One region of the Vibrio sp. 11986-1-5 genome, then DNA from elsewhere that is predicted to be linked to it. Evidence: predicted binding sites of a transcription regulator. Region 1 holds the regulator's gene; the other holds the start of a gene.

Evidence for each region. Region 1 encodes CRP, which controls carbon source genes, mostly activating them, when cyclic AMP is high. Its sites were predicted from a motif close to TGTGANNNNNNTCACA; they were not measured.
Region 2: the regulator CRP is predicted to act here: its motif matches at 4,684-4,699, upstream of cdd (cytidine deaminase).

The regions. Positions count from the first base shown of each region.
Region 1 is NZ_CAWNVW010000051.1:98,732-114,584, forward strand. Features, by position in the region: gene AACS00_RS13475 (YheU family protein) at 1-40, shown strand, start outside; gene AACS00_RS13480 (phosphoribulokinase) at 136-1,005, shown strand; gene crp (cAMP-activated global transcriptional regulator CRP) at 1,297-1,929, shown strand; gene AACS00_RS13490 (DUF1338 domain-containing protein) at 2,027-2,821, opposite strand; gene astD (succinylglutamate-semialdehyde dehydrogenase) at 2,913-4,373, opposite strand; gene astA (arginine N-succinyltransferase) at 4,393-5,412, opposite strand; gene AACS00_RS13505 (aspartate aminotransferase family protein) at 5,510-6,721, opposite strand; gene AACS00_RS13510 (aminodeoxychorismate/anthranilate synthase component II) at 7,098-7,676, opposite strand; gene AACS00_RS13515 (substrate-binding periplasmic protein) at 7,780-8,556, opposite strand; gene trpS (tryptophan--tRNA ligase) at 8,691-9,707, opposite strand; gene AACS00_RS13525 (phosphoglycolate phosphatase) at 9,958-10,638, opposite strand; gene rpe (ribulose-phosphate 3-epimerase) at 10,735-11,415, opposite strand; gene AACS00_RS13535 (Dam family site-specific DNA-(adenine-N6)-methyltransferase) at 11,528-12,355, opposite strand; partial or broken gene AACS00_RS16775 (SPOR domain-containing protein) at 12,424-12,954, opposite strand; partial or broken gene AACS00_RS16780 (ATP-binding protein) at 13,480-13,953, opposite strand; gene aroB (3-dehydroquinate synthase) at 14,019-15,104, opposite strand; gene aroK (shikimate kinase AroK) at 15,133-15,651, opposite strand; gene AACS00_RS13555 (type IV pilus secretin PilQ) at 15,838-15,853, opposite strand, start outside.
Region 2 is NZ_CAWNVW010000022.1:151,133-166,985, reverse strand. Features, by position in the region: gene budA (acetolactate decarboxylase) at 1-340, opposite strand, end outside; gene AACS00_RS06645 (LysR family transcriptional regulator) at 449-1,336, shown strand; gene AACS00_RS06640 (thiol-disulfide oxidoreductase DCC family protein) at 1,392-1,778, shown strand; gene sbcB (exodeoxyribonuclease I) at 2,054-3,496, shown strand; gene AACS00_RS06630 (CidA/LrgA family protein) at 3,529-3,915, shown strand; gene AACS00_RS06625 (CidB/LrgB family autolysis modulator) at 3,915-4,592, shown strand; gene cdd (cytidine deaminase) at 4,756-5,643, shown strand; gene purT (phosphoribosylglycinamide formyltransferase 2) at 5,860-7,035, shown strand; gene AACS00_RS06610 (methyl-accepting chemotaxis protein) at 7,186-8,490, opposite strand; gene AACS00_RS06605 (thiopurine S-methyltransferase) at 8,589-9,236, opposite strand; gene AACS00_RS06600 (RelA/SpoT domain-containing protein) at 9,562-10,338, shown strand; gene AACS00_RS06595 (M9 family metallopeptidase) at 10,468-12,888, opposite strand; gene ihfA (integration host factor subunit alpha) at 13,216-13,512, opposite strand; gene pheT (phenylalanine--tRNA ligase subunit beta) at 13,940-15,853, opposite strand, start outside.

The DNA.
Region 1 (15,853 bases):
GTTACACGAAACGATCGATATCAAAAGTACCGCACGCTGACGGCAAAAATCGGCGTTTTCTGCTGCGTTTTTTCCATGATATAGTGAAACCAGCCATGGGCTTTGCCCCTCAAGGATCAACAGACAAGGTATGTCATGTCAGCAAAACATCCCATTATTGCGGTCACCGGTTCATCAGGCGCTGGTACAACGACCACATCAGAAGCTTTCCGTAAAATGTTCAATATGATGAACATTAAACCCGCTTGGGTGGAAGGTGATAGCTTCCACCGCTTCACTCGTCCAGAAATGGATATTGAAATTCGTAAAGCAAGAGAACAAGGTCGACATATTAGCTACTTCGGTCCGCAAGCGAATGACTTCCCTGCTCTGCAAGATTTTTTCCGCCAATATGGCAAAACGGGCGCAGGACAAATCCGTCGTTATCTGCATACCTTTGACGAGGCCGTCCCCTATAATCAGATGCCCGGCACCTTCACACCTTGGCAGCAACTGCCTGATGATACCAATGTCTTATTTTATGAAGGCTTACATGGCGGTGTGGTCGACGGTGACATTAATGTCGCGCAACATGTCGATTTTTTAATTGGCATGGTTCCAATTGTCAATTTGGAATGGATCCAAAAATACGTGCGCGATACTCGTGATCGCGGCCATTCTCGTGAAGCAGTCATGGATTCTATCGTTCGCTCAATGGACGATTATCTGAATTACATTACCCCTCAGTTTTCGCGTACTCACATTAACTTTCAACGAGTGCCTACGGTCGACACCTCAAATCCTCTCAATGCGAAAGGCATCCCGAGTTTAGATGAAAGCTTTGTGGTGATCCGTTTACGCGGGATAAAGAATGTCGATTATCCCTATTTACTGGCAATGATTGATGGCTCGTTTATGTCGCGTCACAACACGATTGTGGTTCCTGGCGGCAAAATGGGCTTTGCTATGGAACTTATCGTGCAACCCTTACTCCAGCAATTAATTGAATCCGGAAAAATTGGTTGAGATTGCCTTATCTTGACCTGATGAGTAAGAAATTCGCATAATCGGTCAGGCTACGGTCTTATTAACACGATTACTTTTCATACCGTGATCATGTGCACGTTTTTGCGTAAAATATCCATGGTTTGATACGATTAAAATCAAGAAATCGCGTTCGAAAAAGGATACTATTCCTTACCGAACACAAGATAGCTTGCAGCCATTAGGAAGTCCTCTTATTCTAGTTAATCCATTAAGGCTTCGCTAAAATATACGGACAGCAGCGAGCGTACCCTGCAGAGGAAGTGAGATATTATGGTTCTAGGTAAACCTCAAACCGACCCAACACTAGAGTGGTTCCTTTCACATTGTCATATTCATAAGTACCCTTCAAAAAGCACGCTGATCCATGCGGGCGAAAAAGCGGAAACCTTGTACTACATTGTTAAAGGTTCTGTTGCGGTACTGATTAAAGACGAAGAAGGTAAAGAGATGATTCTTTCTTACCTTAACCAAGGTGATTTCATCGGCGAGCTTGGTCTGTTCGAAGAAGATCAAGAGCGTACCGCTTGGGTTCGAGCTAAATCCCCTTGTGAAGTCGCGGAAATTTCTTTTAAGAAGTTCCGTCAATTGATTCAAGTTAACCCCGATATCCTGATGCGTCTATCAGGGCAAATGGCTCGTCGCCTACAAGTGACCAGCCAAAAAGTCGGTGATTTGGCGTTCCTTGATGTGACTGGTCGTATTGCACAAACTCTACTAAACCTAGCAAAACAACCCGATGCAATGACTCACCCTGATGGGATGCAAATCAAAATCACTCGTCAAGAAATTGGTCAAATCGTTGGTTGTTCTCGTGAAACCGTTGGTCGGATTCTGAAAATGCTTGAAGAGCAAAATCTGATATCCGCACACGGTAAAACCATCGTGGTCTACGGCACTCGTTAACCTCTGGTTTAACATGCTTAAAGCCTGAATAAGCTACTTTAGTTCACCTAAAGTAGCTTTTTTGTTGTTCATTGTTGGCTACCCATTCCGTTTTTTACTAACGAAGATCGGTGCTTTCAAAGATTTTATCTGCTGAAGCTGCCACAAAGCCGCTATACAATTGACCGTTCGCCATTGGATAACGTTTAGCGAACTCATAAAAACCACCGGGGATCACTTCAACACCGTCGTTAAACGAGACTGGCACCTTATCAGCCATGGTCGAGGACTGTTCTAGTAACACTTCTGGTGTGCCCTTCACTTCACCGCCATTTTCATTGATAGTAAAGCCCGCCTGACGCAGATGATCATTGACCGCTTTCACTTCATTAAATGCCTTGAGCTGATTAACACTCACCGTAAAGTGATTGGCACCATAACCATGGGCGGCTAACCACGCCGCATACTCGCTTTCTTTGGCTAAGATTTGATAATCCACAAACGAGAGATCCCATAGACGGCCAGCATAAAGAAAGTCGACATCATCAAGGCGAGTCGTCTCGACTTGAGCCACTAACTTAGCCACGATCGATTGTAACTCTGCTGAGCACTCTTCGACCTTTAATTCACTAATAAATACCTTAGGTTGCTTAGGATCAGGATGCTCATAATGCTTCGCCACCAGCTTTTTGCTTTCAAACAGATAATCACCACAAGCAACGTAGCCTAAGGCCAGAAACGGCTTGGCCAAAGTCTCTATACCCAGTGGTGCTATATTAAAGGTTCGTAAAGCAATGTGGTCATTGATCAGTGCTTCGTCTTCCTGGAGCAAATGATGGACTTTTTCTGCCGCAGGGCAAAGACGCTGAATATAGTCATTCCATAAACATTGAAAAAGCGCACTTGGCGTCATGACGCCTCCTTGTCAGTGGGTGGATAACGCCTCTCGCGATAGAGACGTTATAGGTTAAACATTATCGACACGCTTTAGCTGTGTTGACGATTTAAGGCAAAACAACCCCTGGTGATAGTGTCGCGGGTAATTCTGTCGTTTGCCCTTCCATCGACGCCATTGGGTAAGCACAGTAATCCGCGGCGTAAAACGCGCTGGGACGCAAGTTACCTGACGCACCCGGCCCACCAAAGGGAGCATCGCCACTGGCTCCGGTAAGTTGACGGTTACGGTTAACGATGCCAGCGCGAATATGATCAATAAAATATCGCCACTCTTGATCGTCGGTCGACACTAACCCTGCTGATAGACCAAAGCGCGTATTATTAGCCAGCGCTACAGCTTGAGGCAGTGTTTGATAACGAATGACTTGCAATAATGGGCCGAAATATTCTTCATCAGGTAAATCATTAATCGCAGTGACATCAATAATCCCTGGTGTGACGAACGCCGCTTGTTGAGCCTTCGCTGTTAATAAACATTTTCCGCCTAACGCTTGTAAATTCGCTTGTGCCGTCAAAATAAACTCAGCGGCGGCACGTGAAATCTGTGGCCCCATAAAGGGGGCAGGATCAGCAAAAGGCTGATCAATGCGCAGCCGCTCGGTCGCTTTTAGCAGTTTATCGAGCAGCTGATCGCCTTTTTCCCCTTCAGGTAAATAAAGGCGACGAGCACAAGTACAGCGTTGTCCTGCACTAATAAACGCTGACTGAATAATGGTGTATACCGCCGCATCAATATCGCCATAATGCTCAGAAATCACCATCGGATTATTGCCGCCCATCTCCAGTGCTAACATTTTATCGGGTTGACCGGCAAACTGACGATGTAAGAGGTGACCAGTATTGGCACTACCAGTAAAGAGCAAGCCATCAATATTTTTTGATTGCGCGAGCGCAATGCCCGTTTCTTTCGCACCTTGCACTAGGTTAAGCACACCATCGGGCAATCCCGCCGCTTGCCACAATTGCATCGCTAGCTCACCAGTCCATGGGGTTTGCTCAGAAGGTTTAAACACCACTGTATTACCAGCCAGTAAAGCAGGAACAATGTGTCCATTGGGCAAATGAGCAGGAAAATTATACGGACCAAATACCGCCATTACGCCAAGAGGACGATGCCGCAATACAATCGTATTGCCTGCCACCTCACGTTGCTGCTGCCCAGTACGCTCATGATAAGCACGAATAGAAATCGCAATTTTACCAGCCATCGCCGCCGCTTCGGTGCGCGTTTCCCATAGCGGTTTGCCGGTTTCTTTGGCAATCACTTCTGCAATTTTTTCACTGTTGGCTTTGACCTGCTCAGCAAACGCCAACACTATTTGTTCACGCTCAGCAAATGGCCGATTTTTCCATGCGATGAATGCTTGGCGAGCCGCGCTGATCGCTTGTTCAACTTGCTCTGCCGTGGCGCTATTGCCTTGCCAAATCACTTGATCATCGTAAGGGCTGATTGAACTCAACGCATCGCCTTGTCCAGCAATCCATTGACCTGCTATCCACTGAGTCATTTTATCTTCCTTCTCTAAACTATTGAGCCAAAATTCTTAACCAATCCCCTTGGTCAACTTGTAATGCTTGAGCCACTTCGGGAGTAATCAATACCGTTTCTCGTTCAGGGTTATAGGCCGCTTTTTCAGCGGTAGCACGAAAATGAGTAAATGAGGTATTGCACATTAAATACTGTTGAGCACTGGAGTGACGGGCGACTTCCACTCTTGCTCGAACCGAATTACGTACCGATTCAATATTACGGACATCACATTCAACGGCTGGGCCAGCATCAAAAATATCGACGTAATTGCGACAAGTAAATCCTTCGTCTTCCAATAGCTTGAGGGCTGGACGAGTATTCTCGTGCACTTGGCCAATCACCGCTTGGGCTTCAGGACTGAGTAAATTGATATAAATCGGCAACTTGGGCATTAAGTCGGCAATAAAACCTTTTTTACCGATCCCAGTTAAATAGTCAGCCAAGGTAAAATCGATCGAAAAGAAATGCTCTTGCAGCCACTGCCAAAAGGGAGAATTACCGTCCGCATCAGAGACGCCTCGCATTTCAGCAAAGATGGTTTTAGAGAAACGTTCTGGATGCTCCGCCATCATTAAAAAACGACTCTTCGACATTAAGCGGCCATTTAAACCTTGGCGAAAGTGCTCTCGCAAAAATAAGCTGCAAATTTCTGAGCATCCGGTGTAGTTGTTACCAAAGGTGAGTAATTTGACGACATTGTTGACCCCAAGCTTATGTGAGGCATGGACAATGGTACTAATATGATAAGAATAAAAAGGGCGATCCCAACCAACCGCCGCTTCAATACCCGTTGTACCGGCAACCTCTCCGGTTACACTGTCTACACCGACCATTAAATAACCTTCATCCCCTGGTTGCGTCACGGACGGTTTGGCAAAGCTGTATTCTGAGTGTTCAATACGATTGGTGAGGAGTTCTTGATTAACGGGCAGTGACGTAAAGCCATGACCCGATTCAATGGCACAGTCATGAAGTGCCGGATAGTCAGACGTTGCAATAGGGCGAATAACTAGCATCAATATTCCCTCCAGATGCATAGCACTAGGCCAGTTTGGCCTAGCGAAGACAGCAAACACCCGCCGCTATCCATGGTGGGTGTGAATAGCAGAAAGACTACACGAGTGTTGCGATCGCTTGCTCGAGTTTAGCCAATCCTTGTTCGATTTCTTGTTGAGTGATCAATAATGAAGGCGTCATACGGATCACGTTCGGTCCCGCCACCAACAGCATTAATCCTTGCTCTCCAGCCGCTAATAAAATGTCTCGAGAACGGCCTTGCCACTGCTCATTCAGTGCTGCGCCAAGCAGTAAACCTTGACCACGAATTTCAGAAAACACATGGTACTTATCATTGATTTTGGTTAATCCCTCGCGAAACCAAGCTTCACGTTGCTTCACACCCGCTAAGGTTTCTGGTTGACTAACAATATCAACGACGGCCAGACCAACAGCGCACGCTAACGGGTTACCGCCATACGTTGAACCGTGGGTACCGACTTTCATATGCTCGGCAAGCTTATTAGTGGTTAACATCGCACCAATCGGGAAGCCGCCACCTAATGATTTCGCCGTACTTAAGATATCTGGCGTGACACCTAAGCCTTGGTAAGCATAAAAATGCCCCGTACGCCCATTACCGGTTTGAACTTCATCAAAAATCAGTAGCGCATTATGCTTATCACACAGTTCACGCACCGCCTGAACAAATTCTGGCGTTGGTGAAATAATACCGCCTTCACCTTGTAGAGGCTCCATCATGATCGCACAGGTACGATCCGACATATGCGCTTGCAAAGCATCAATATCGTTATAAGGCAGGTGAGTAATATCGCCGGGTTTCGGTCCAAAACCGTCAGAATAAGCCGCTTGTCCACCTACCGTTACAGTGAAGAAGGTTCGGCCATGGAAACCTTGTTTAAAGGCTATGATTTCCGTTTTCTCTGGGCCATAAACGTCAGCTGCATAACGACGAGCTAATTTCAGTGCCGCTTCATTAGCTTCAGCGCCTGAGTTGGCAAAAAAAACTTTGTCAGCAAAACTCAGCTCAATCAATTTATTAGCAAGTTGCAATGCTGGCTCATTGGTCATCACATTGCTCAAATGCCACAATTTATTGGCTTGTTCGGTTAAGGCATTAACCATGGCAGGATGGCAGTGCCCTAAACAACTAACGGCGATACCACCAGCAAAATCGATGTACTCTCGCCCCTGCTGATCCCACACACGGGAGCCTTGTCCTTTTACTGGGATGAACGCCATCGGGTTATAACAAGGCACCATTACCTCATCAAATAAACCACGTTGTATCTGTTTTTCCATTGTCATTACCCATTCCTTCTTATACCGCATGCCAAGTTGCTCAGCCATTTGGCGACAAAACCTTAGCGTAAGATTTTGTATGGCATTACCACTAATACGGCATTGTATTTACAAAATATTAACCAATTCAATAGCGAAATATTCTTTTCACGACATCAATACCAGTGTACTCGATATCGCCTCTGATTATTTATGCACTAACGACTGCCTTTTATGAAGTGTTTTTTATCTTCACATGCAAAATAGAATAGATAGCCATTGCAAGGCAAGGGGTTCACTAAGGAGAGAGGCTATAAAGGCGCATAAAATTGCACATCACAATCAAGCGCCATTCAGCACAAAGAAATGTTAAGAAAAGTGATCAAGATCGGTAATGGTTGGCTTAACGATTTAAGAAATTGGCCAGTAGCTGATGCCCTTGCTCGGTTTTAATCGATTCAGGATGAAACTGCACCGCATCAATCGGTAACGTTCGATGCTGATACCCCATAATTTCATCGACAGAACCATCGTCTAATTCCGTCCACGCCGTGAGCTCAAAACAAGCTGGTAGTGAATGAGCCTCAACCACTAATGAGTGATAACGAGTAACCGTCAATGGGTTATTTAAGCCAACAAATACACTGCGTCCATTGTGCTTAATCTGTGATGTTTTACCATGCATGACTTGTCTGGCGCGCACCACTTGTCCACCAAACACTTGCGCAATCGCCTGATGACCAAGACATACCCCTAATATCGGCAGCTTCCCGGCAAAATGAGTGATCGCTTGAAGAGAAATTCCCGCTTCATTCGGCGTACAAGGTCCGGGGGAAATCACTAAATGGCTCGGATTAAGGGCTTCAATCCCCTTTATATCAATCTGATCATTACGTACGACTTTGACCTCTTTCCCTAATTCACAGAAATATTGATATAAGTTGTAGGTAAAGGAGTCGTAGTTATCGATGAGAAGCAACATAATGTCAGCCGTGCCAGTCAGTTGAAGAAACAGAAGGCGATATTGTGCAGCACCGTTGTAGAAAGGCAAGTGCTTTACTTGAGTAGCATAAGAGTCATCGACATTAAGGGTCTTGATGTTCCGCCGCATTGAACAATAAAAAACGATCAAATACAGCTTGTGCATGTCCACTTTGCTGGGCATCTAGCAAATACTGGTTAATACCATTGAGTAGAGGTAATGCCTCCGGTAAATCACGACGAATTTGCACATGAAACTGCTTATCTCTACCCAATAAATGAGGTGTAATTGGCCGTTCAAGCTGATAAAGACCAAGCTGAATACCACCATAAATTGGCTCAATTTCACTTAGAAACCAATCACAGCGCTGCTTTTGTAACATATCTAACGCTTGTTGCACGGTGTTTAAACGCAGCGATGGCTCGCGAGATAGGCCAAAGTCCTGATAGTTAAAACCGTGTACACCACACAATACACCAGAATCTTGATGATGACTGAGGAGATTATTCGAATCAGCGAGGGTAAAATAACCGAGTTGAATACGATAAAGGGTGACTGAAAAGTAGCTATACTCCGCTCTGTCATGACGATAGCTGGCATTCCACGTCAAATCACAACGTCCATTCGCCTGAGCTAGCTCATGCTGCACCCTCGCCCACGGCATAAACAAAAGCTGATAATCAACGTTTAAGTGTTCAAGGGATTGCAATACCAATGTCGTGGCTGAGCCGGTTAGTGATTGAGCTTTTTCTTCATCGGTAGCGCCTTGCCAATAAGTAAACGGCGGCCACACATTCATATTGCCCACACAAACCCGTAAAGGGCTCGCAGCTAACCCATTGCTGATGATCAGCAATCCACACAGTAACCACCATTTCATCGCGATCCCCTTACTGTACCACTCCCACTAAGTGTAGACCGTGTTGATTTATCTTGTAGTCGCCAGTAGACAAATAAGCCCAAAGTGAGTCATTCGCTTTGGGCTTATTCAGTGTCGTAGAATCAAGGAGCAGCTTATGGACGAGGCACAAATCCAACCGCTTGCTGAACATTTTTCAATGTCAGTGCAGCGCGAGCAGACGCTTTTTCGGCCCCGGCTTTCATGACCGCATCCAGATAGGCTCTGTCATCGCGAATACGATGGTACTCCGCTTGTACCGGATCAAGCATCGCGACTAATGCCTCTCCAACATCCTTTTTAAAAGGACCGTACATTTCAACGCCTTGATATTGCGCTTCAATCTCAGCAAAGGTTTTGCCTGTGGCCGCTGAATATAGGCTCATTAAATTCGAGATACCGGCTTTTTGCTCAGTATCAAAGGCGATACGCGGTGGCGTTTCGGTATCCGTTTGCGCTTTATTGATCTTCTTGATAATCGACTTGGGATCTTCCAATAACGTAATTACATTTTTACGATTATCGTCCGATTTTGACATTTTCTTGGTCGCATCTTGCAGGCTCATGACTCGTGCATTCACTTGCGGAATGTACGGTTCAGGAATGGTGAAGATCGGTTGTTCCGGACTGTAAATATTGTTAAAACGTGTCGCGATATCACGCGCCAGCTCGAGGTGCTGTTTTTGATCGCTGCCCACGGGAACTTGATGCGCGCCATAGAGCAAGATATCGGCCGCCATCAATACTGGATAACCAAATAACCCAGCATTGACATCGTTAGCATAACGAGCCGATTTGTCTTTAAACTGAGTCATGCGACTGAGTTCACCCATTTGGGTATAACAATTAAGTATCCAGCCAAGTTGAGTATGTTCAGGCACATGAGATTGGACAAACAAGGTGCTTTTTTGCGGATCGACACCAACGGCAAGACAAATGGATAACGCATCAAGTGTCGCTTCATATAACGCCTTGGGATCTTGACGTACGGTAATCGCATGTAAATCAACCACACAGTACTGACAATCATAATCATCTTGCATCTGTTGCCATTGACGCAGAGCACCCAAATAGTTACCAATGCTGAGTTCACCAGATGGTTGAACACCACTCAATACGATGGGTTTGCTCATGAGTATAATTTCCTTGTGATTCAAAATAAGGGAAGGCGATACCCACACCACTGAGCATGGCTAGTCGGCGGCAAATCAATCCCATGAGCATAGATAAGTTCTATGCTTGGAGTGAATAAACGTCGCCAACACCACAGTAGCTTCCAGTAGGAAGGGTATAAAACCAATAAAAAACTGCGCTTACGGTGAGTAGGCGCAGTTTAGCAGTGTACTCATTGATGAGTATTTTACCAGAGGCAAATGATGATTTTTACGCGCAAACCATAACAACATCGAGGAGCTGAACGATATCATCCGCTACTACATCGGGTTTAGCATTGGCGATCGGCTCACCGTGGTTATAACCATAGGTTAAGCCAAATGAAGCACAACCCGCATTTTGGGCTGCTAAAATGTCGTTTTTCGAATCACCGACCATCAGCATTTGCTCAGCTTTTAATTGGTGCTTTTCAAGCAACCAATGAAGCGCCATGGGATCGGGTTTTTTATGGCTAAAGGTATCGCCACCAATCACGTCACTAAATAGCTCAGCTAAACCGTGTTGAGCAAGAACATCAGGCACAAATTTACTCGGCTTATTGGTCACCAACGCTAAAATAAACCCCGCGCGATGCAGTTCTGCCAAGGTATGCTTTACATTCGGATAGAGGTGGCTCAATTGGTGGCCGGTTTGCGCATAATACTCATCAAATAACAAACGCGCTTGCTGGCGAGTATCATCATTCAACTTAGGATCGATATTGAGACTTTGACTTAAACAGCGACCGATTAACACATCGGCACCATTACCAACATAGTCACGTACCTGAGATTCCGTTACCCCAGGATAGCCCAAAGCGCGCACCGCTTGATCAGCAGCAACAGCAAGATCAGGCACACTATCAAGCAGTGTTCCATCGAGATCAAACGCGATTAATTTTATTGATTGCAAAACTCTATCCTATTTGTGCTCTCCCTACCGACGAATCAAAGTCACTCGCCGATTAACGTCATCGGCGCTCAGCGGTAAGGAATAATAACTATTTTATTAATTACGATGTTCAACGCCAACCAGTTCACTACGCATAGCATCAATCACCGCTTTATAATCTGGCTCGCCAAAAATTGCCGACCCGGCAACAAACATATCCGCGCCAGCTTGGGCGATTTCACGGATATTCTCGACCTTTACGCCCCCGTCTATTTCTAAACGAATCGAGCGACCACTTTGCGTAATACGCTCACGTACCGCACGTAGCTTATCTAACGTGTGCGGAATAAAGGACTGACCACCAAAACCTGGATTGACCGACATTAGGAGAATCAAATCGACTTTGTCCATAATGTAATCGAGGTGACTGAGCGGCGTAGCAGGATTCAATACCACCCCAGCCTGACAACCATGCTCTTTGATCAATTGCAAGGTGCGATCAACATGCTTCGAGGCTTCCACATGAAAGGTGATCATTGATGCGCCAGCGTTAGCAAAATCAGGAATAATTCGATCAACCGGCTCAACCATAAGATGCACATCGATTGGCGCGGTAATGCCATAATCACGTAGCGCTTTACAAATTGGCGCACCAAAGGTCAGATTGGGTACGTAATGATTATCCATCACATCAAAGTGAATCACATCAGCTCCAGCGGCAAGCACTTTATCAACATCGTCGCCAAGACGCGCAAAATCTGCAGAGAGAATGGATGGAGCAATAAGAAAATCTTTCATACCTGACCTCTTCGGTGATAGAACAAAGCAAATAAAATATGCCCAGTATTCTAACCTAGGGGTGGCAAAGATCCTAACCGGAAGCGACGTTCACTCCCTCAGAGAGTGAGAATTACCTCATTGACTCAGGTGTAAACAAGGCTAATAACTCATCGACTTTATTCCGCCCAGCACCATTACGGCTGATTGTGCGCTTAACTTTAACCACATTCAGTTGCGCACCATGGTAAAGGCGACGAGTTAAAATCGTATCGTGATTCGAAATGAGGACCGGGATACCGCGCTCTTGAGCGGTTTTCTCAGCCAAATCGGCTAAAGCCGCTTGGTCATCAAGACTAAATCCATTCCCCGCATAAGCAGTAAAATTTGCGGTATTCGATAACGGCGCATAAGGAGGATCACAGTAAATAGCACTGGATGCCATGGCTTGATGAAAAGTTTGTTGGTAACTTGCGCAAATAAACGTGGCACGCTGCGCTTTCTGTGCAAAAAACTCTAGCTCGGCTTCAGGAAAATACGGTTTTTTGTACGAGCCAAACGGGACGTTAAATCCACCTTTTTTGTTATAACGGCATAAACCATTAAACCCAAAACGATTCATATACAAAAAAGCCAGCGAACGATACATCACATCATCGCAGTCATTAAACTGTTTACGTACGTCTAAATAGGCTTCTTTACGATTATTTTCTGGTGTAAACCAACGCTTGGCTTCGCGAATATACTCTTGCGGCTGATGTTTTAATAAATTGTATAAATTGATTAAATCCGGATTAATATCCGCCAACAAATAATGTTCAAAATCGCTATTAAGGAAAATCGAACCTGCACCGACAAAAGGCTCAACCAACTGACTTGCAGGTGGCAGATGGCGTTGAATCTCTTCGACTAGGCCAAACTTTCCCCCAGCCCATTTCAAAAAGGCACGCTGCTTTTTCATCTACTGCTCTAATCAATCACCAAAAATAAGGGTGCGGAATGTAACATATTTTCTACTGAATCTCAGCGTTATTTCGCACGTTGAATTTCACGTTGAACTTGGCTAAGTGATTTGGCCCAAGGACCGAGTGCTTGTACCGCTGGTGGTAAAGTAGCCACCGCGTCACGAGCTAACTGGATGGTTGGATAGTTATCATAAGTAACGATATACCAATCCACCTCATCACGAACGGTTGGGTAGACGTATAGCGTTTCTGTCAGTGAATAACGGTCAATAAAGTTTTGGACTTCTTGCAGAGAATTCACCGCCGCCAACTGTAAGGTATAGCTGCGCGGCGACATCGCCATCAACTCTTCTCTGGCGAAAGAGAAACGAATAGGTCCTGATGACGGAGTAGATTCATCCACTATCGACAAATCGTCATTCGTCCCTTGAATGATAGGATAGCGATTAACCTCAACAGCGACTGATTCCGAACGACCATCCAGTAAGGCATCCACTACATCGGAAGTGATCACCACTCGCTGATGTGCAGTATCAGCGATACCAACCCCTTCTAAACTCTCAACCACTTTGGGAGGCAAAGCAATGGCATCATCGGCCATCGGATTGGATGGGTTCGGTTGTGAAGACGTCACAGCGACGTTTTGATAAGAACGAGCATTGTCCTCTTGAGACGGTAACGTCGGAATCGCCGTTTGCTCAGCTCGTTGAGTTAATACAGGCAATGTCTCATTTGGCGACGGCTGGGACCATAGCCACCAGTAGCCACCACCAATAAATAACATCAATAACAGTACCAGCAAGCCAATATTCAGCGGTGAGCCGATGATCGAGCGAATAATGATGCGCTTCTCACGCTTTTGATCGACTAACGCCATGATCTCCCCCGGAAGATAATTCACTTTTTTATATGCGCTACGAGCTTGACGCTCCAGTGTTGGATCAACATAACGCATGACTCGCTGTTCAAATAACCGGTCGGCCTCATACTCTGATAATGGCTCGATCTCGAGTTCAATCGGTTTATGTTCTTGACCATAAGTTAAGCGAGTTAATAACGCATCAAGACGATTAGCTTGCGCAAATAACACCACATTAATGGTCCAGCGAGGATTAGTCTGAGCTTCAAGCACCCACATCCATAACTCGGAGAGTAACGTATCAGACAACAAATGCGCATCATCAATCACCACAACAATGTCGCATGTCGTACGCTCGCCAATCAAACGTGAAAAACTATCAAGCAACGCATCTTTGGCATTAAACAGTGGCTCTGATAACACTTGGCTAAGAATGGTGGTGCGATGCTGCTCATCGCTTTGATTAGAATGACATAAAAGTAAGGATTGATTTTTATCCGCCGCCCAATACTCAAGGTAACGTTGCGCTAACCAAGATTTTCCGGCACCTAGACCGCCAAAAACATTCACTAGGTTGGAACCAAAACGCGTCAGTAACTGTAATCGTTCCAACAGTTCAGTTTGCGAATCTAACTCTAGTTCATGTTCCACACTCATCGACGATCCTAATGGCTTAATGTCTGATACTGATACCGAAACTGACTGATCAACGATACAGCGGTCAGGTAGACTCATTCTAATTTAGATTGAATGGGAACGTCTGGCCAACACCGCTGTAACATCAAGTAGGCAGAATACCACTATATATTACGACAATCTTCTATCGCTTGCTTAATCACCGTTTGCGAAACCCCTTTTACCACTTCAGACGTTCCGATACCGGTTGGGAGCACTAAGCGTAACTCACCCGCCAAGACCTTTTTATCACGCATCATATGTTTAATGAAATCATCAAAACTCATGCTGCTCGGCGTGTGCACAGGTAAGCGCGCTTTTTTCAGTATGGCATGAATACGCTGTTGCTGCTGCTCTGAGATCAAACCTTGTAACTTAGCCGTTACTGCGGCCATCATTGTGCCTGCCGCTACGGCTTCACCATGCAACCAGCAGCCATAACCTAACTCGGCTTCAATGGCATGGCCAAAGGTATGACCTAGATTTAATAAAGCGCGAATTCCGGATTCCTTTTCGTCTTGAGCAACGACTTCCGCCTTTATCTGGCAGCAACGAGCAATCGCATAAGACAGCGCGGACGCCTCTAACGCATACAAGTCTTCAAGATGGTTTTCAAGCCACACAAAGAAATTATGATCATAAATAATGCCATATTTGATCACTTCAGCCATGCCGGCGGCAAACTCTCGGGGGGGCAGTGTCGCTAGGCAGTCAGTATCAATAATCACCGCTTGAGGCTGGTAAAATGCCCCAATCATATTTTTACCCAACGGATGATTCACCGCGGTTTTTCCACCGACCGAAGAGTCGACTTGAGCCAATAATGTGGTTGGGATTTGAATAAAATCGACACCGCGTTGATAACACGCTGACGCAAACCCGACGAGATCACCAATCACCCCACCACCAAGCGCAATAATCACCACATCGCGGCTGTAATTATGCTCAAGTAGATAGCTCATGACCGTATTGAAGGTATCGAGATTTTTGTACTGTTCGCCGTCTGGAAGTTCCAGTAGAGCCGATGAACAGCCGATTTGGTTTAGAACGGCAAGTAATCGCTCAGCATAAAGTGGCGCAACCGTATCATTGGTGATCACCACCACTTTTTGCTGGGCGGAAAGAGGAAGAAGGGCCGGATTATTTAATAATCCGGCACCAATTGAAATGGGGTAGCTACGCTCACCTAGGCTGACCGTAATCCGTTCCATGGTTTGCACTCCAAAATAAAAGAACTGGTTAGTGTTCTTCTAGCATTTTTACGATCTGGTTGGCTACCACTTTTGCACTTTGATCGTCGGTACGTACTGTGATGTCCGCAATTTCTTCATACAAAGGATTACGCTCATCAGCAAGTGCTTCTAGCACTTCTCGAGGATGATCCGTCTGTAATAAAGGGCGTTTCTTGTCACGGTTAGTACGTGCTAATTGTTTTTCAATAGTGGTTTCTAAGTAGACAACCACGCCTCGAGCAGAAAGGCGGTTACGGTTTTCTTTGCTGATCACTGAGCCACCACCAGTGGCGAGAACAATACCTTGTTGCTCAGTAAGATCATTGATCACCGCTTCCTCGCGTTTGCGGAAGCCTTCTTCACCTTCAACGTCAAATACCCATGCGATATCTGCGCCAGTGCGCTCTTCAATGACAGTATCGGAATCAACAAACTCCATATGAAGTTGTTGAGCCAAGTGTCTACCAATTGTACTTTTGCCAGCGCCCATCGGGCCAACAAGAAAAATATTGCGTTTTTCGGCCATGTTTAGCAGTAATTTACAACGTTAATTCAATGACATCGCCACAAGATTCGCCAGACAGCGGTCGACGATAGGAATGCTTGTGGCACCTATTCCTCACAGATAATTCGTGATAAGACCCGAAATTATCTAGATAAGGTGCCACTAATGCAACTTTAATTTTGCTTTAGCGGAAATAATCACACTAAGTTACTGAATTACAACC
Region 2 (15,853 bases), on a different contig from region 1:
TAATGGGCAGTTCAATGTCTGGTTTAAAGAAAGTAAACACCGCAAAAGGCGTTTTTTGATCCAGTTGAGCAGGATGTGCGGAACCATTGGCGTGCAGTTGGAAAACCTGACTATCAAAAGCAATCAACTCGCCATCCAATTGATTAAAAGTCCCCAAACCAAAATCACCGTGTTTAAGCAGTTCAGCAATGGTTGTTGAACCTTCATAAACACCAGCAATTAAGGCGCTCATCAGCGAAGTTTGATAAATCTCCCCTTCTCCCGAGCCTTGCTGATAATGAGCAAACTGCTCTGCAATTTGCTGAGGACAAGAACAGACCGAAGAGATAAAACGTTGCATAACTCAACCCTAATATGAACTAAAGTGTATATTTAGATTGACTTGAGAAGCACAACAAATCCAATATAAAAAAGATTTATTTTGATATAAAAAAAATATGGATGAATGATGGAATTTCGCTACATGAAGTATTTCGTTGCCGTTGCTAACGCTAAGCATTTTACGCGCGCTGCTGAGCAGTTAGGTATCGCCCAACCACCATTAAGTCAACAAATCAAAAAGTTAGAAGATGAGTTAGGCGTTGCCTTATTTAAACGTTTATCTCGCGGAGTTGAACTTACTGCCGCTGGGGAAGAGTTTTATCATGATGCGCAACACATTTTACAAGAGGTTGAGTGCTGTCAGCGAAAGTTGGAGCAAATTGCGCGCGGTGAAAAACAGGAATTACGCATCGGATTTGCTTCCTCAACAGCGAGTAGCCGTGAAGTTTTAGACAATATCCGCCGTTTGCATGAGCAATATCCAAAGCTCAATTTAGTAGCCGTTGAGCATCCAATGCCCGATCTGGTCACATTGCTCAAACAGCGGCGTTTAGAATTTGCTTTTATGCGCCTGCCTTGTTATGCCAGTGAGTCACTTAACCAACAGATTTTATTTGATGATCCTTTCGTGGCCGTTACCCCCATTAGCTATCGTTTAGCCACTCATCCAACCCTCAATTTGGCCCAGTTACATAATGAAAATGTCTTAATGTTTCCTCGTGAGACTGGCCCAGCCTTGTACGATCGTATTGAGGCGGCTTTACATAATGCAGGGGTGCATATTGCTCGGCCTTACGCCGCGCCACAACTTCGCACTGCTATTACCATGGCGCAAGCCGGTTTTGGTATTGCCATTGTACCGCTATCGTTAACTGAGCATCTCGATCGATCGGTTGTTGTACAACAGATCAATGACATGCCTTTTGTCAGTCAGGTCGCATTGGTATGGGATAGTCGTCATCATCACCCGTTAATTAATACCAGTATCCAATGTATGCGCAGCCCTAAACAGTGATCGACACAGTCACGAAGACGTATAATCAGCATGATAATTTTAACCGGACCCAGCCATGACTCAATTAACTTTATTTTATGATGCCACTTGCCCATTGTGCGTTAAAGAAATGGACGCACTGAGGCGGTTAGATAAAAACCAGTCACTTAAGATGGTTGATATTTATAGTGAAGAGATTAGCGCTTACCCGCAAATTGATATCAAGCAAGCGGGCACTATTTTGCATGCGCTCGATGAGTCCCAACAGTTAATCCTTGGCTTAGACGCCGTACATCGCGCTTGGCAATTCGTCGGCAAAGGCTGGATCTATGCCCTACTACGTTGGCGATTAATTAAACCTTTGGCCGATAAAGCTTACCTGTACTTTGCCAAACATCGTTATCGTTTTTCATTTTGGTTAACTGGCACAGCGAAGTGCAGCAATAAGCAATGTTCCCGCTAACGGATTTTTTAAGCGCTTAGATTGGCATCAATTGCAAGCCTATTGATAGTGCAAAGCGCCATTGCTCTTGCATTGTCAGTGGATATGATCAGATACTTAGCCTATCAAGACTGCTCAATCATTTTCTAGTTACCGAATATTAATACTCCGCCGATCTCGCTCACTGATCGTGCTCTCTGTGACTGGTTATGGTTGTATTGTTATGTCCAAACCGACGTCATGAATGAGAGCCTAGCTCTCTCTTTTAATCACTCGACGGAAAGATAAGGCTTACTTTGAAAAACTCCACTCACTCCAGCGCTGATGCACAACCAACATTCTTCTTCCTAGATTATGAAACTTGGGGAACAAGCCCAGCCAAAGATCGTCCTAGCCAGTTTGCTGGTGTGCGTACCGATATGGATTTTAATATTATCGGTGAGCCTTTGGTGATTTACTGCCAACCACAGAGTGATTATTTACCCTCACCAGAAGCCGCCTTAATAACCGGTATTACGCCACAAAAAGCGCAGGTAGAGGGGCTGCCCGAGCCAGAATTTATTGCCCGCATTCATGCTGAACTCGCCACACCGAATACCATCAGTTTGGGCTATAACAGCATTCGATTTGATGATGAAGTAACCCGCTATACCTGCTACCGCAACTTTATTGATCCTTATGCTTGGAGCTGGCAAAAAGGTAACTCACGTTGGGATTTACTTGATGTGATGCGCGCTTGCCATGCATTACGTCCAGAAGGCATTGAGTGGCCAGAAAATCAAGACGGCTTTACCAGTTTTAAACTTGAGCATCTCTCCGAGGCAAATGGTATAGAACACACTAACGCTCACGATGCGATGGCTGATGTGATTGCCACCATTGAACTTGCGAAAAAAGTTAAAGCCGCTCAACCTAAGTTGTTCGATTACTTCTTATCCATGCGCCACAAACGTAAGTTAATTGAATTGGTTGATATTGTTAATATGACCCCATTGATGCATGTTTCAGGCATGCTTGGGCGTGAACGCAGTTATACCAGTTGGGTCGTGCCCATTGCGTGGCATCCCACCAACCAAAACGCCGTAATCGTGGTCGATTTAGCCAAAAACCCCGAGCCGCTATTTGAGTTAACCAGCGAGCAACTCTTACAGCGCCTGTATACTAAACATGATGATTTAGCAGAAGATGAATTGCCAGTACCGGTTAAGCTGATTCACTTAAATAAATGCCCCATTTTAGCTCCTGCGAAAACCCTCACGGCTGAAAATGCAGCCACCATTGGTATTGATCGCGAGCAATGCTTGGCCAACCTGGCTCAAATCCGCCAGCAGCCGACACTCCGTGAAAAATTAGTGAATGTCTTCAGTAGTGAGCGAGACTTTGCACCGAGCAATGATGTCGATTGCCAATTGTATGATGGCTTCTTTTCTCCCGCCGATCGCGCGGCAATGGACATTATTCGCTCTGCCGCGCCAGAGTCACTGGCTGATTTAGATATTCAATTCAGTGATCAACGCATTGCACCTTTACTGTTCCGTTATCGAGCGCGCCATTATCCTTGGACACTCAATGAAACGGAACAACGCCGTTGGGCAAGTCATTGCCAAGATTATTTTGCTACTCAGTTACCAAGTTATATGCTCAATTTAGAAAATTTGGTCGAGCAACATCAACACGATGCTAAAAAGATCGCCTTACTAAAAGCGGTGTATCGCTATGTTGAAGCGCTTACTTCTTAAATGGCTTATTACAAAAAGGGTTTATTCACACCATGATACCTAAGCTCGCCAAATTATTGAAAACGACTGCGCAGTATCTAGTCTCAATGGGGCTTATTTTTTTATGTCTATGGGCTGGCGTTAGCCTACAACATTGGCTCGGGATTGCTATCCCAGGTAGTATTTTTGGCTTGCTAATTTTATTTGCTTTACTGGCCAGTGGTATTGTTCCCGTCGATTGGGTACGACCTAGCGCTCATCTTTTTATCCGTTATATGATTTTGCTGTTCGTACCAATCAGCGTTGGCTTAATGGTCCATTTTGACATGTTAGCAACTAACCTTTGGCCGATTATCGCCAGCGCGATTGGCGGAACAACCCTTGTTTTGATTTCAGTAGGTTACGTGCTTGATCGCTTTTTAAAAAGAGGCAAAAAATAATGTGGTTACTCATAACACTGATGGTGTTTTTTTTCGCTCGTTGGGTAGCTCAAAAATACCGCTCACCTTTAGTTAATCCATTGTTGATCTGCATCGCCATCTTAATTCCGTTACTGATCTGGTTAGAAGTGCCTTACCAAGAATATTACGCGGATAATCATTGGATCAGTGATTTACTCCAGCCTGCTGTTGTTGCGCTCGCTTATCCCCTTTATGAGCAATTACCACAAATTCGCGCAAATTGGCGAATTATTCTCTTAGCTTGTGGCGTTGGCAGCATCATGTCTATGCTCACGGCCAGCATTATTGCCTTATCAATGCACGCAGACATTACCTTAGTCGCCGCCTTGATGGGCAAATCCGTCACTACACCTATTGCAATGGAAGTCAGTAGTAATTTGGGCGGAGAGCCTGCCATCGCCGCTATTCTTGTTCTACTTGTCGGGTTGTTTGGCGCTATTATGGCCTATCCCATTTATAACCTGCTGAATATTACCCACCCAATAGCTAGAGGCTTAACCACAGGGACTATTGCTCACGCTCTGGGTACTGCAACCTGTGCTGAAAAAGATCCACGAGATGCGGCATTTAGCTCGTTAGCACTGGTACTCTGTGGTGTGATCACCTCTATTTTAGCCCCTAGCCTGTTTGCTTTTAGTCTATGGCTTTTTTATTAAACGGGTCTTGTTGAGATTTTGGGAGATTCGCTGGGTATTATGTGTGACCTCACTCTAATTATGAAAAATGAAATCAATTTACATAAAGAATTGAGACTTTAATCACAGAATGACTATGGTAATTATCTAAAATGAAGTTCAATTGACCAATTAAGGATGAATTATGCATAGCCGAATCGAACAAGCGTTATCACAAATGCCAGCCATGCTTAGCGAGTTTCTAACGCCTATCGTCACGGCCGAGCGCTTTGATGCGACACTTTCTGCTGAACAATTCCATCAATTATTGACTTTATCAGGATTAAACGACGCCGATCTCAGAGTCGCTCTACTGCCACTCGCTGCGGCTTATGCGTACGTGCCAATTTCCAACTTTCATGTCGGAGCGATTGCTCGAGGAGTGAGTGGTCGGCTCTATTTTGGCGCTAATATGGAGTTTTCCGGAGCGCAGCTAGGACAAACCATCCATGCTGAGCAAGCCGCGATTAGTCACGCGTGGATGAAGGGTGAACAAGGCATAGCCAGTATGACGGTCAATTATAGTCCTTGTGGTCACTGCCGACAGTTTATGAATGAGCTTAGTACAGCGACCACCTTAATGATTCAATTACCACAAAGGGAAGAAAAATCGCTGCAAGATTATTTACCTGAATCTTTTGGGCCAAGGGATTTGGGTATTGAATCGGCGTTAATGACCCCGATTGATCATGGTTATAACAGTGACGATCAAGACTCACTGGTTCAAACGGCAATTCAAGCTCTCAATCGTAGCCACGCTCCTTATACTAATAACCTCAGTGGAGTTGCGCTGCGTACTCAATCAGGTCAAGAATACTTCGGATCATACGCAGAAAATGCCGCTTTTAATCCAAGCTTGCCTCCCCTACAAGTCGCACTGATCCAACTGCGTATGGCAGGGGAAGAATTCACCGACTTAGCGGGCGCTGCGTTAGTCGAGATGGCACAAGGTCAAATCAGCCATTTAGCTGATACTCAAGCGACCCTCGAAGTGATTAATCCAGACCTTCCTTTGTCTTATTTAGCACTCTAGTCTTAATCAATATTGATTACTCGTCGCGTTAGTATATTGATGAGTAATCAATAACAACCCGATTTTATTTGTCGCACTCATGCCCCTACTTGATTTCATCCAACCCAAATAGCAAACGTTTTCTTTTTCACACGATTCCAGTATCATTGCCGCTGTTTTTATCTCTCAAGAAGAAGTCAATGCCACTTAGGTATTGAGTATGAATAAGGATTTTTTATGTTGGGAACGGCTACTCTCAATAGTGCAACACGGGTGCTATTACTTGGTTCAGGCGAGCTTGGTAAGGAAGTCGCCATTGAATGTCAACGCCTTGGTTTAGAAGTGATTGCGTGTGATCGCTATGCGAACGCCCCTGCGATGCAAGTCGCTCATCGTTATCATGTTTTCGATATGCTTGATCCACAAGCACTACAACAAATCATCGAGCAAGAACAACCACACTATATCGTGCCCGAAGTCGAAGCTATCGCCACGGATAAACTGGTCGAATTAGAAACACAAGGTTTCACGGTTATCCCAACCGCCAAAGCCACTCAATTGACGATGAATCGAGAGGGCATTCGCCGCCTCGCTGCTGAACAGCTGTCACTACCAACCTCCAATTATCAATTTGCAGATAGTTATGAGCAATTCGTGCTCGCTGTCGAGCAAATCGGCTTACCTTGTGTCTGTAAACCGATCATGAGCTCTTCCGGTAAAGGTCAGAGTGTTTTAAGAAGCCCTGAGGATATTGAACAAGCCTGGCACTATGCTCAACAAGGTGGACGTTCAGGAGCAGGCCGAGTCATCGTCGAAGGTTTTGTTGATTTTGATTATGAAATCACCTTATTAACGGTTCGCGCTATCGATGGTGTCCATTTTTGCGCTCCTATTGGTCACCGACAAGAAGACGGTGATTATCGTGAGTCTTGGCAGCCACAAGCTATGTCCGAAAATGCCTTAAAAGCCGCTGAATATGTAGCAGAGGAAATTGTTAATGCGCTTGGTGGCTATGGATTATTTGGTGTTGAACTGTTTGTCAAAGGCGACCAAGTCATTTTCAATGAGGTATCCCCTCGCCCACACGATACTGGCATGGTGACGATGATTTCCCAGGATTTATCAGAATTTGCACTGCATGTTCGCGCATTTATCGGTTTACCTGTCGGAACGATAACTCAATATGGGCCTTCTGCTTCAGCCGCGATTCTTGGTCAAGGTTTTTCAAACAACATCCAATTTTCAGGATTGGATGACGCTCTAAGCATTCCAACCGCTCAGGTTCGTTTATTTGCGAAACCGGATATTGATGGGCGTCGTCGTTTAGGTGTTGCTTTAACGCGTAGTAAGACGACAACGGAAGCAACGGATAGAGCGATAGAATGTGCTAAAGCGATAAAGATTGAGTACTGAACCATCCTTGAAGCTGCAGGGGGCCAGACGGTCCCCCAATGATTATAAATAATTATGTAATTAGAGATAAAAATCGAGCCAATATCGCTAAAGCGTCAAGCGCTTCAAGCTGGAAAGACATACACGTTAAACAAAAAGAGCAACACCACTCTACTTGATTTTTTCTATCGTCTCCGCTACGTACACCGCACCCTTACGTATTTCTTCAATTAATGTTTTAGTAATATTTAACTGATTATTACATTCCGTCACCTTGGCACGTACGCTATCTAGACTCGCTTCTGAGGTTGTCGTTAATTCGGTATTTCTTTTGACAATAGCGCTAATTTCATCGGTCGCTTTAGAGGTATTGGCTGCAAGTGATCGAACCTCATCGGCAACGACTGCAAATCCACGGCCATACTCGCCAGCTCTTGCTGCTTCAATCGCCGCATTCAATGCCAATAGGTTAGTCTGATCAGCGATACTAGAAATGGTGGTAACGATTTGCACAATCTGTTTAGATTGTCCGGCCAGTTGCCCCATTAACTCATTAGCTTTATTGACCGTAGCTTCAATATCTTGTGCACTAGCGGCTGCATCTGCCACCATTTTGGAGCCATCGTGAGTTAAAGAAACGGTTTCTTGAGAACGCTGCTCGGCAATCAGAGTCGCCTCTTCTATCCGTTTTGACCTTTGTATTCTATCGGTTATATCACTAGCAAATTTAGTGACTCGAACCACCTTACCTTGATCATCAAAAATAGGATTGTAGGTCGCTTCGATCCAAATTTCTTCACCATACTTAGTCAAACGTTTAAACAATCCTGATTGAAACTTGCCTTTCGCTAATTCGCTCCAGAATTTAGGATGTTCTTGATGAAACGCATCATCGCAAAAAATACGGTGGTGTTTGCCAACAATTTCATTCAATTGATAACCAAGCGCCGCTAAAAAATTTTTATTGGCTTCAACAATTGTCCCATCCGGCGTAAAAGAGATCACCGCCATCGATTTATCTACCGCATTAAAAATGGCCGCCTGTGAATCTAATTTTTGTTTCGCTTTAGTCACATCACTGGCAATTTTAATCACCTTATAGACTTTACCTTGCTGATTTTTAATCGGTATATAGGTCGCTTCGATCCAAATTTCTTGCCCACCTTTGGTTAAACGACTAAACGTTCCCGATTGAGACTGACCTTGAGCGAGCTGCTGCCAAAAAGTTGCATAAGCCGGAGAATCACTCACTTTTTTAGCACAGAACATTCGATGATGATGCCCTTTAACCTCTTCTAAACCATACCCTGTCACTTGCAAGAAAAGCTTATTTGCAGATAACACTTCACCTTGGGGAGTAAACTCGATGTAGGCGGTATGATTACCGATTGCCGTAAGAATATCGCCTGCGGCGATTAACTGATCACGCTCTTGAGTAACTTGTTTTAATTGTTTGGACTGCTGATTAAAAAACATAAAACGATCCTTATTATCTACGGCTGGGGCTTTAAAAGGGCTTGATTAGCAAATCCTTGATTACAGTTTATATCATTCTATCCAAAACCTCAGGTTCTTTATCTTTTTATCAACCAAACCTCTTCAGCAAAATAACTGACTCCTTTTTTAACGCTTTCCGGATGATGTGCATCTGCTTCATCACGAGCTAAACGCTGGATATCAAAGCCATTAAATAACTGACGAATTTCTTGTTCATTGACGCTAAATGGTGGGCCACTACGCTCTTCTTGAGGGTAATCTAAACTGATCAGTAATAGTCTACCTCCGGGATTCAATAAGCTTTTTAAGCGCTCAGCATAATGTACTCGCATCTCTTCTGGGAGGGCAATTAAGGCCGCGCGATCATAAATAATATCAACCGGAACCAATGGCGCGGTGAAAATATCCCCAGTATAAAGAGTCAGTTCATCAAATTGATAACTCTCATGCTGTGCAGAAAGTTGAGTCACTAATGGCGTATAAAAATGCTCAGCAAAAAATGCCCTTACCGCTATCGGACTCAGTTCGACACCTTGTACATTATCATGCCTAGCAGCTAGCCAGACTAAGTCTTCACTTTTTCCACACAAAGGAACAAAAACGTTATCACTGCGTTGTGGTAACGTCGCTGACCAATATTCCATGAGTAATGGATTAACGTCATCAAGATGAAAACCAAGCTGATTTGCCGCCCATTTGTTATGCCAAAATTCTGGATCTCTCATTTTTCTCTACCATTGTATTATTCAAAGACGACTAGCTGACTGATACGCTAAGTACGCAAAAGGCTGCATTATGCTGTTGTCATCAATAAGGCTCAACATCAAATGTGAAGGATATACATTTCTTTACATTCGAATGTGGAACTGTGGATCTAATCAAGTGTCTCAACACTGTGACCAAAACCATATTATTGAAATAGAGAAGATCGTTTAGGTTGAATTCGTTTCAGTCACCCCAACTTAAACCTTAGTGGCTTCTGTTTGTTGTTGGATTAGCGTTCTTTTAAGTCCTTCTTTTGACCTAAACAACGCAAGCTAAGGAGAATGAATGAGTCTATTGCTAAGAACAACGGCCCTCATGCTATTCATGTTAAGCCGAGCCCCTGCCTTCGCCGCAACCATTCCGGTCAATGTATCGTCTCAAACGCCTCAAGGAGAATATCAAAATGAAATCAATGCCCAACGTTTTAAGCATAGTTTAAGTGGTTTATACGGTATTCAAACCACACATCACTCGGTTATCCAACCGTATAGCAACTTTGATGAACTCTATCAAAAAGCAAGTGATGCTCAACTAGAGCTCGAAACGTTATGCACTAGCGCCGCAATGTTGACATCTGCTAAAGCGTTATTTTCTGGAACCAAATCTCGTTCAAGAGCGCTCGAAAAAATTGCATTAGAACTCAATGGCCAACCAGAACGAATTACCGATTTAGCACGCGCAACCATCATTGCTGACGATGTACCAAGTTTGGTGGAAGCTTATGAAGTGTTAGGACGCGAAGCAACGATCGTAAAAGTAAAAAATCGCTTTAAAACACCAGCGGCCTCTGGTTATCGTGACCTGAATGTCTTAGTCGAACTACCGAAAAGTAAAATCATTGCCGAGGTTCAATTGCACTTAAAAGCCATTGCTGAGGTAAAAAGCGGCCCTGAGCATCGTTTGTATGAACAAATACAACGTATTGAACGTCAAGCCAGCCGGGAGCAAAGACCTCTTAACGATTGGGAATTAGCCAAAATTCATCAAATTCGCCATCAATCTCTCAACCTATATCAACAAGCTTGGCAACCTTACATTACGACAAATATCCAAGCAGCTTAATTTAAATTTATTACCTCAATAATAAAGAACGCAGAGTCTCGCTGGCTCTGCGTTCTTTTGTTGATGTTTTGTCTATCAACGCGTTAGTTTTTGAGCAAACTAAACTGAGTTCAATAATTCTTATTATGATTAATCAAAATAAACCACTAACTCAACATTCTCACCTCGTGCTTGCGCATCCAAAGTGAAATAGACATGACCTGTTTTTTCTACTGGTATCGATAGATATTCATAACTATCTACGCTCGTAGAAGCCCATTGATGAGAGGCTCGACTTGCCCATTGGCCAAAGCTGGCAAAAAGATCAACATTACTGTTTGTGGATTGTGTTGGCGTCATCCACACCTGAACCGTACTCACTCCCTCTGGAACATAAATGGCGGCATAACGACGCTGATTAACCAGCAAAGTTTGACTCTGGTTTTCTTCTAGTCGAATTGGACGTAAGTCATCCTGCTCTTTGGGGGGCAAGCTGACCTGCTCGGTTTGAATTTTTGCTGAAAGTATTACATCAGAAAACGCTGCTCTTCCAGTAACACTAATGTAATAGCGACCAGCTTGTACATAACCATCAGCTTGTGGTTCTAAGTTAATGGTTTCATTACTACTGCCACTAATAAAGTCACTGAATTGATAGTCATAATAATGAGCAACTTGGTTATAACTCATGTATAAATCGGCGTCGCCTTGCCCTGTTATCGACACCTGAAAACTCAAACTGCGTTCAGGAACATCGATATAAAAAAGATGCTCTGTTAGGTAATCCCCTTGTAATGTAATAGGCTGGCCTGAAAATAATGCTACCGGTTGTGCTTGTTGCGGCTCCTCTGGAGTTGGCTCAATACTCGGTTGCTCGTCAACCGTTAACGTTTCTAACCAACGCGAAAACTCATGATCATATTGATTGCCGAGGTGTTTAACCGTTTCAGCCCACTGTTTATATTGCCCTTGCCGAGCTAAAACCAGTAAACGGTCAATTTCTTGTGGATGTTCTTCCAACATAAAGCGAACCGCAAGGTAACCCCAGCGATAAATACGGTTAGTATCATGAGAGTACGTCGTTGCCATTACATCGGATAAGCTCATTTTCCCTTGTTGAATAACACGAATAGCAGCATCATAACCCTGCTTATAATGCATGTACTCGGCAAAACCTTCTAACCACCAGACAATGTAGCCATGGGCCAGATTATCCCCAAACCCACCATATAAATTGAATCGACCATCCAAATAATGCACATACTCATGCTCAAGGTTAAGAATCGATAGCGCATCTTCACCGTTAGCATAACGGTAAGCGATAAATCGTGCCCGATTGTTCGGATCGGCTGGATTGCCCTCTAGGTACTGACCACCATTATCCGTGGTGTTATTAAATAAAAATGCGGAATAATCGACGTAACTTTGGTTATTCGCAAACACCACAACTTCTACTTTATCATTCAAATCGTCGGCAACAGGTAGACCACCGCTGTTTACCACTTGATGAAAATCTTGCTCTTTTGCATTAAGAACCGCACAGACTTCACGCTCTTGCTTTATAGTCAAATCTTGTGAGCGAATAATCGCAGGGCCATCACATTGGTGCCAATTAGGTAATATACGCGCTGCCAGATTGTCTTTTTGAGCTTCTATATTTATGTCAGCAATCGCATCTGGAGCAAAATGCTGGAGCATTTCTACCGCAGCTAACCATAACGTTTCATGTTCACTACCCAACGGGTAACGTTGTAACGTATCTAGCATCACTTGTTTCGCTTGTTGGCGAGTGGCTAACTGAGGAGAAGCTAATAACCGTCCTGTTTCTCGAACGGCATTAAATACTAAAAATTTCGCATCCGTGGTTAATGCCCATTGGTTATTTTGCGCAAATCGTTCTAGATTATCGATATGCTGTGGATTACGAGCTAAGTATTGATAAAACTCATCTCGTCCAATATGACCAGCCATAGCTCTAAATAAATTATTCAGTCCATCAACCCATTGAGTATTTTGGGCCGTGTCAGGGGTAAAATGGGCCAATAGCGCCATCATACTGTCCATCGTCAATGGCAATTGTTTAATGCTATCTGCCATCAGGCTCATGTTTTTAAAAGCATCGACTTGTTCTCGGCCTTGATTAACCACATGAGGAGAGCGTAGGAACTGATTGATCGCTTGTGCAATACGCTCGCTTAGTGCTTGAGAAAACGGCTGATGTTCGCCTTGGGCATAAAAGCGTACATAATAAGCCGCACGAATAAATTCGCTTAAATTTTTAATGACCTTCGCTTGCTCCGCCAGACCTTGATACTCATGGACTTTATCCATGAGTTCATCCTGAACCCTCGCGATACTCGGCTCACTGTATAAATCGTTGAGGCTATCTACTCCAGCGCTATACCATGAACTGTAACATGCGTGATCGGCATCGATTATACTAACTAATCTATCCTCTGCTTGAACTAATTCAGAAAAATAACAGCGATGATCAGCCAAACTCGCTGAAGAAAAAGCCAACAAACAGGCCAATACTAATGGGCGTTGACGATGTAGAGGAAAAGTAACCATATAACTCACTCCAAAGCGCCAGTGAGCTTTCCTAACAATTTGAATAACAATTAATGAGATACGCCATTCATATAGGGAAAGACTGTCGTCCATTAAGATGGCGGGCACATTATTAGCATCCAGTTGCTTAGGCAAACTTAAACTTAGGCGCTTTATTATTGATTGAACAGAGGCGTGGTTATACGTATAGCGGCAGAGATATGAAACTAGGTTAATTTAAAAATAAGAGACTGCTTCCAAAACAAAAGTTAAGAAAGGCTTTTCTATCAACAGGTTAAGTAAAAACAACGAGGCCATACGGAGAGTATGGCCTGATACGATGTGTTGTTATTTTTCTACTGGGATATTTTCGACCCGAGCTTTTAACTTTTGTCCGGGACGAAATGTAACGACACGTCGAGCTGAAATAGGAATATCTTCCCCCGTTTTAGGGTTTCGACCTGGTCTCTCACTTTTATCTCGCAGATCGAAATTGCCGAAACCAGAGAGTTTTACTTGTTCGCCATTCTCAAGTGCTTTACGAATTTCTTCAAAAAATACTTCTACCGTGTCCTTGGCATCCCGTTTACTAAAGCCTAGTTTTTCGAACAGGTTTTCAGCCAAATCGGCTTTTGTGAGCGCCATAAACTTTCCTCAAAGCTAGGTTAAACTTTGCTGTATTAAGCAGCATCAAAATCATTTTTGTTCAGCCAATCAAAGACATATCGGCTCTGTTGAAAAGTGTATGCCAAGCTTATGATTTTCGCCAACTTTTTTATTATGAAGGATATCGACTGGGAAGCCTTTAGAATGGTACGTTTTGCATACAGCAACAAGATTAAACTCTAATATTTTTTTAAATAAAAAATTTAAAGCTAAAAAAGTAATTATATATAACTAAAATCAGAATGTATGACTAAAAAAACAAACGTCATCTTTATTGATCTTGATCTTGAATTTTTGTAAATAATCTTAAAAATCATACTGTTGTTTTTATAATTCTAAAATTAAACCTAAAAAAAGCAGATCACGTTGATCTGCTTTTTGGTATTACTGCATGTATTGAACCAGGTTAATCTCGCAGCGTTGCAGAGTATTGGTTTGCCACTGCTTGAACAATATTGTTCACTGCAGCAGAAATATCCGCATCTTCTAGCGTTCGCTCAGACGATTGTAAGATAAGCGCAATAGCTAAGCTCTTCTTACCATCTTCAACGCCTTTACCAATATAAACATCAAACAGCTTAGCATCACGTAATAGCGAACCTCCAGCCGCTTGACAGGTTGCAACGACATCCCCGGAAGCAACACTTTGATCGACAACCAGAGCAATATCACGACGATTTGCAGGGAACTTGGACAGAGCCACCGCTTCTGGGATCACTTTGGTATTAATCGCTGACCATTCGATTTCAAATACGATAGTACGACCATTTAAACCAAATTTACGCTCAAGTTCTGGATGAACGGTACCAATCACGCCTATCTCTTTACCATCTAGTACAATGGCAGCAGCCTGACCAGGATGCAATGCCGGATGCTGCGTTGCAGTAAACTGATAAGCTCGGCCATTCGCAGTTAAATCGAGGATTGCTTCTACATCGCCTTTTAGATCAAAGAAATCAACGCTAGTCGTTTCCATGTTCCAATGTTCATCACTACGAGTACCAGCGATCACACCAGCCAGCATAGGTTCTTGACGCATACCATTTTCAGCAGCTTGATCGGGAATAAAACGCAAACCTTGCTCAAACAAGCGTACGCGGGGCTGTTGACGTTTCTGGTTGTGCACCACTGTATTCAGCAAGCCTTGGATTAAGCTAAGGCGCATTGCTGACATATCGGCAGAAATTGGGTTTGGTAAAATGAGGGGTTCTATATTCGGAACCACTAGTTTTTGCTGTTCTGGTTCAACAAAGCTATAAGTGATAGCTTCGTGATAACCACGATCCACTAACAAATCACGCACACGCTTGAGCGGTAAACGCGCTTCTTTGTGGACATTCATATTTAATGCTGCTTGAGGTGCTTGATTAGGGATATTGTTATAGCCATAAATACGCCCGACTTCTTCGACTAAATCTTGCTCGATCGCGATATCAAAACGCCAAGTTGGTGCAGTCGCCAGCCAACCTTGTGACGTAGTTTCTACTTGCATACCAAGACGTTGTAGAATTTCTACCACATCAGCATCGGCGATAGTATGGCCAAGTAAATTATCCAATGTCGTACGACGTAAAGCGACTTTATTAGCACTTGGAAGATGCTGATCAGATTGAGCCGTGATGACTGGTGCCGCTTGACCTCCACAAATATCAATCAGGAGTTGGGTCGCTCGCTCAAGAGCCGCTTGCTGTAACTCGTAATCCACACCACGCTCAAAACGCATTGACGAATCCGTATGTAAACCATACCGACGTGCACGTCCGCGAATATGATCTGGCGCGAAGAAAGCCGACTCTAATAACACATCTTGCGTGCTTGAACTTACCCCAGAATGCTCACCACCAAATACACCGGCAATCGCCAATGGTTTATTATGGTCAGCAATCAATAAAGTATCTGGATTAAGCGTTGCTTCAATGCCATCAAGGAGAATTAACTTTTCATCTTGCTCAGCAAGACGTACCACAATACCACCCTCAATCTTTGCCAGATCAAACGCGTGCATTGGCTGACCTTGCTCTAGCATGACATAGTTAGTGATATCGACAATCGGATCGATCGAACGAATACCGCAACGACGTAACTTTTCCTGCATCCATAATGGTGTCGCAGCGTTCACATTGACATTTTTGACAATTCGCCCGAGATAACGCGGACAAGCGGCAGGTGCTTGGATATCAATTGTTAGGGTATCGTTAATTGACGCCAAAACTGTCTCAACCGATGGCTCAGTAATATCCATACGGTTAAGTACACCCACTTCACGCGCCAATCCACGTAGGCTGAAACAATCAGCACGGTTAGCCGTAAGGTCTACATC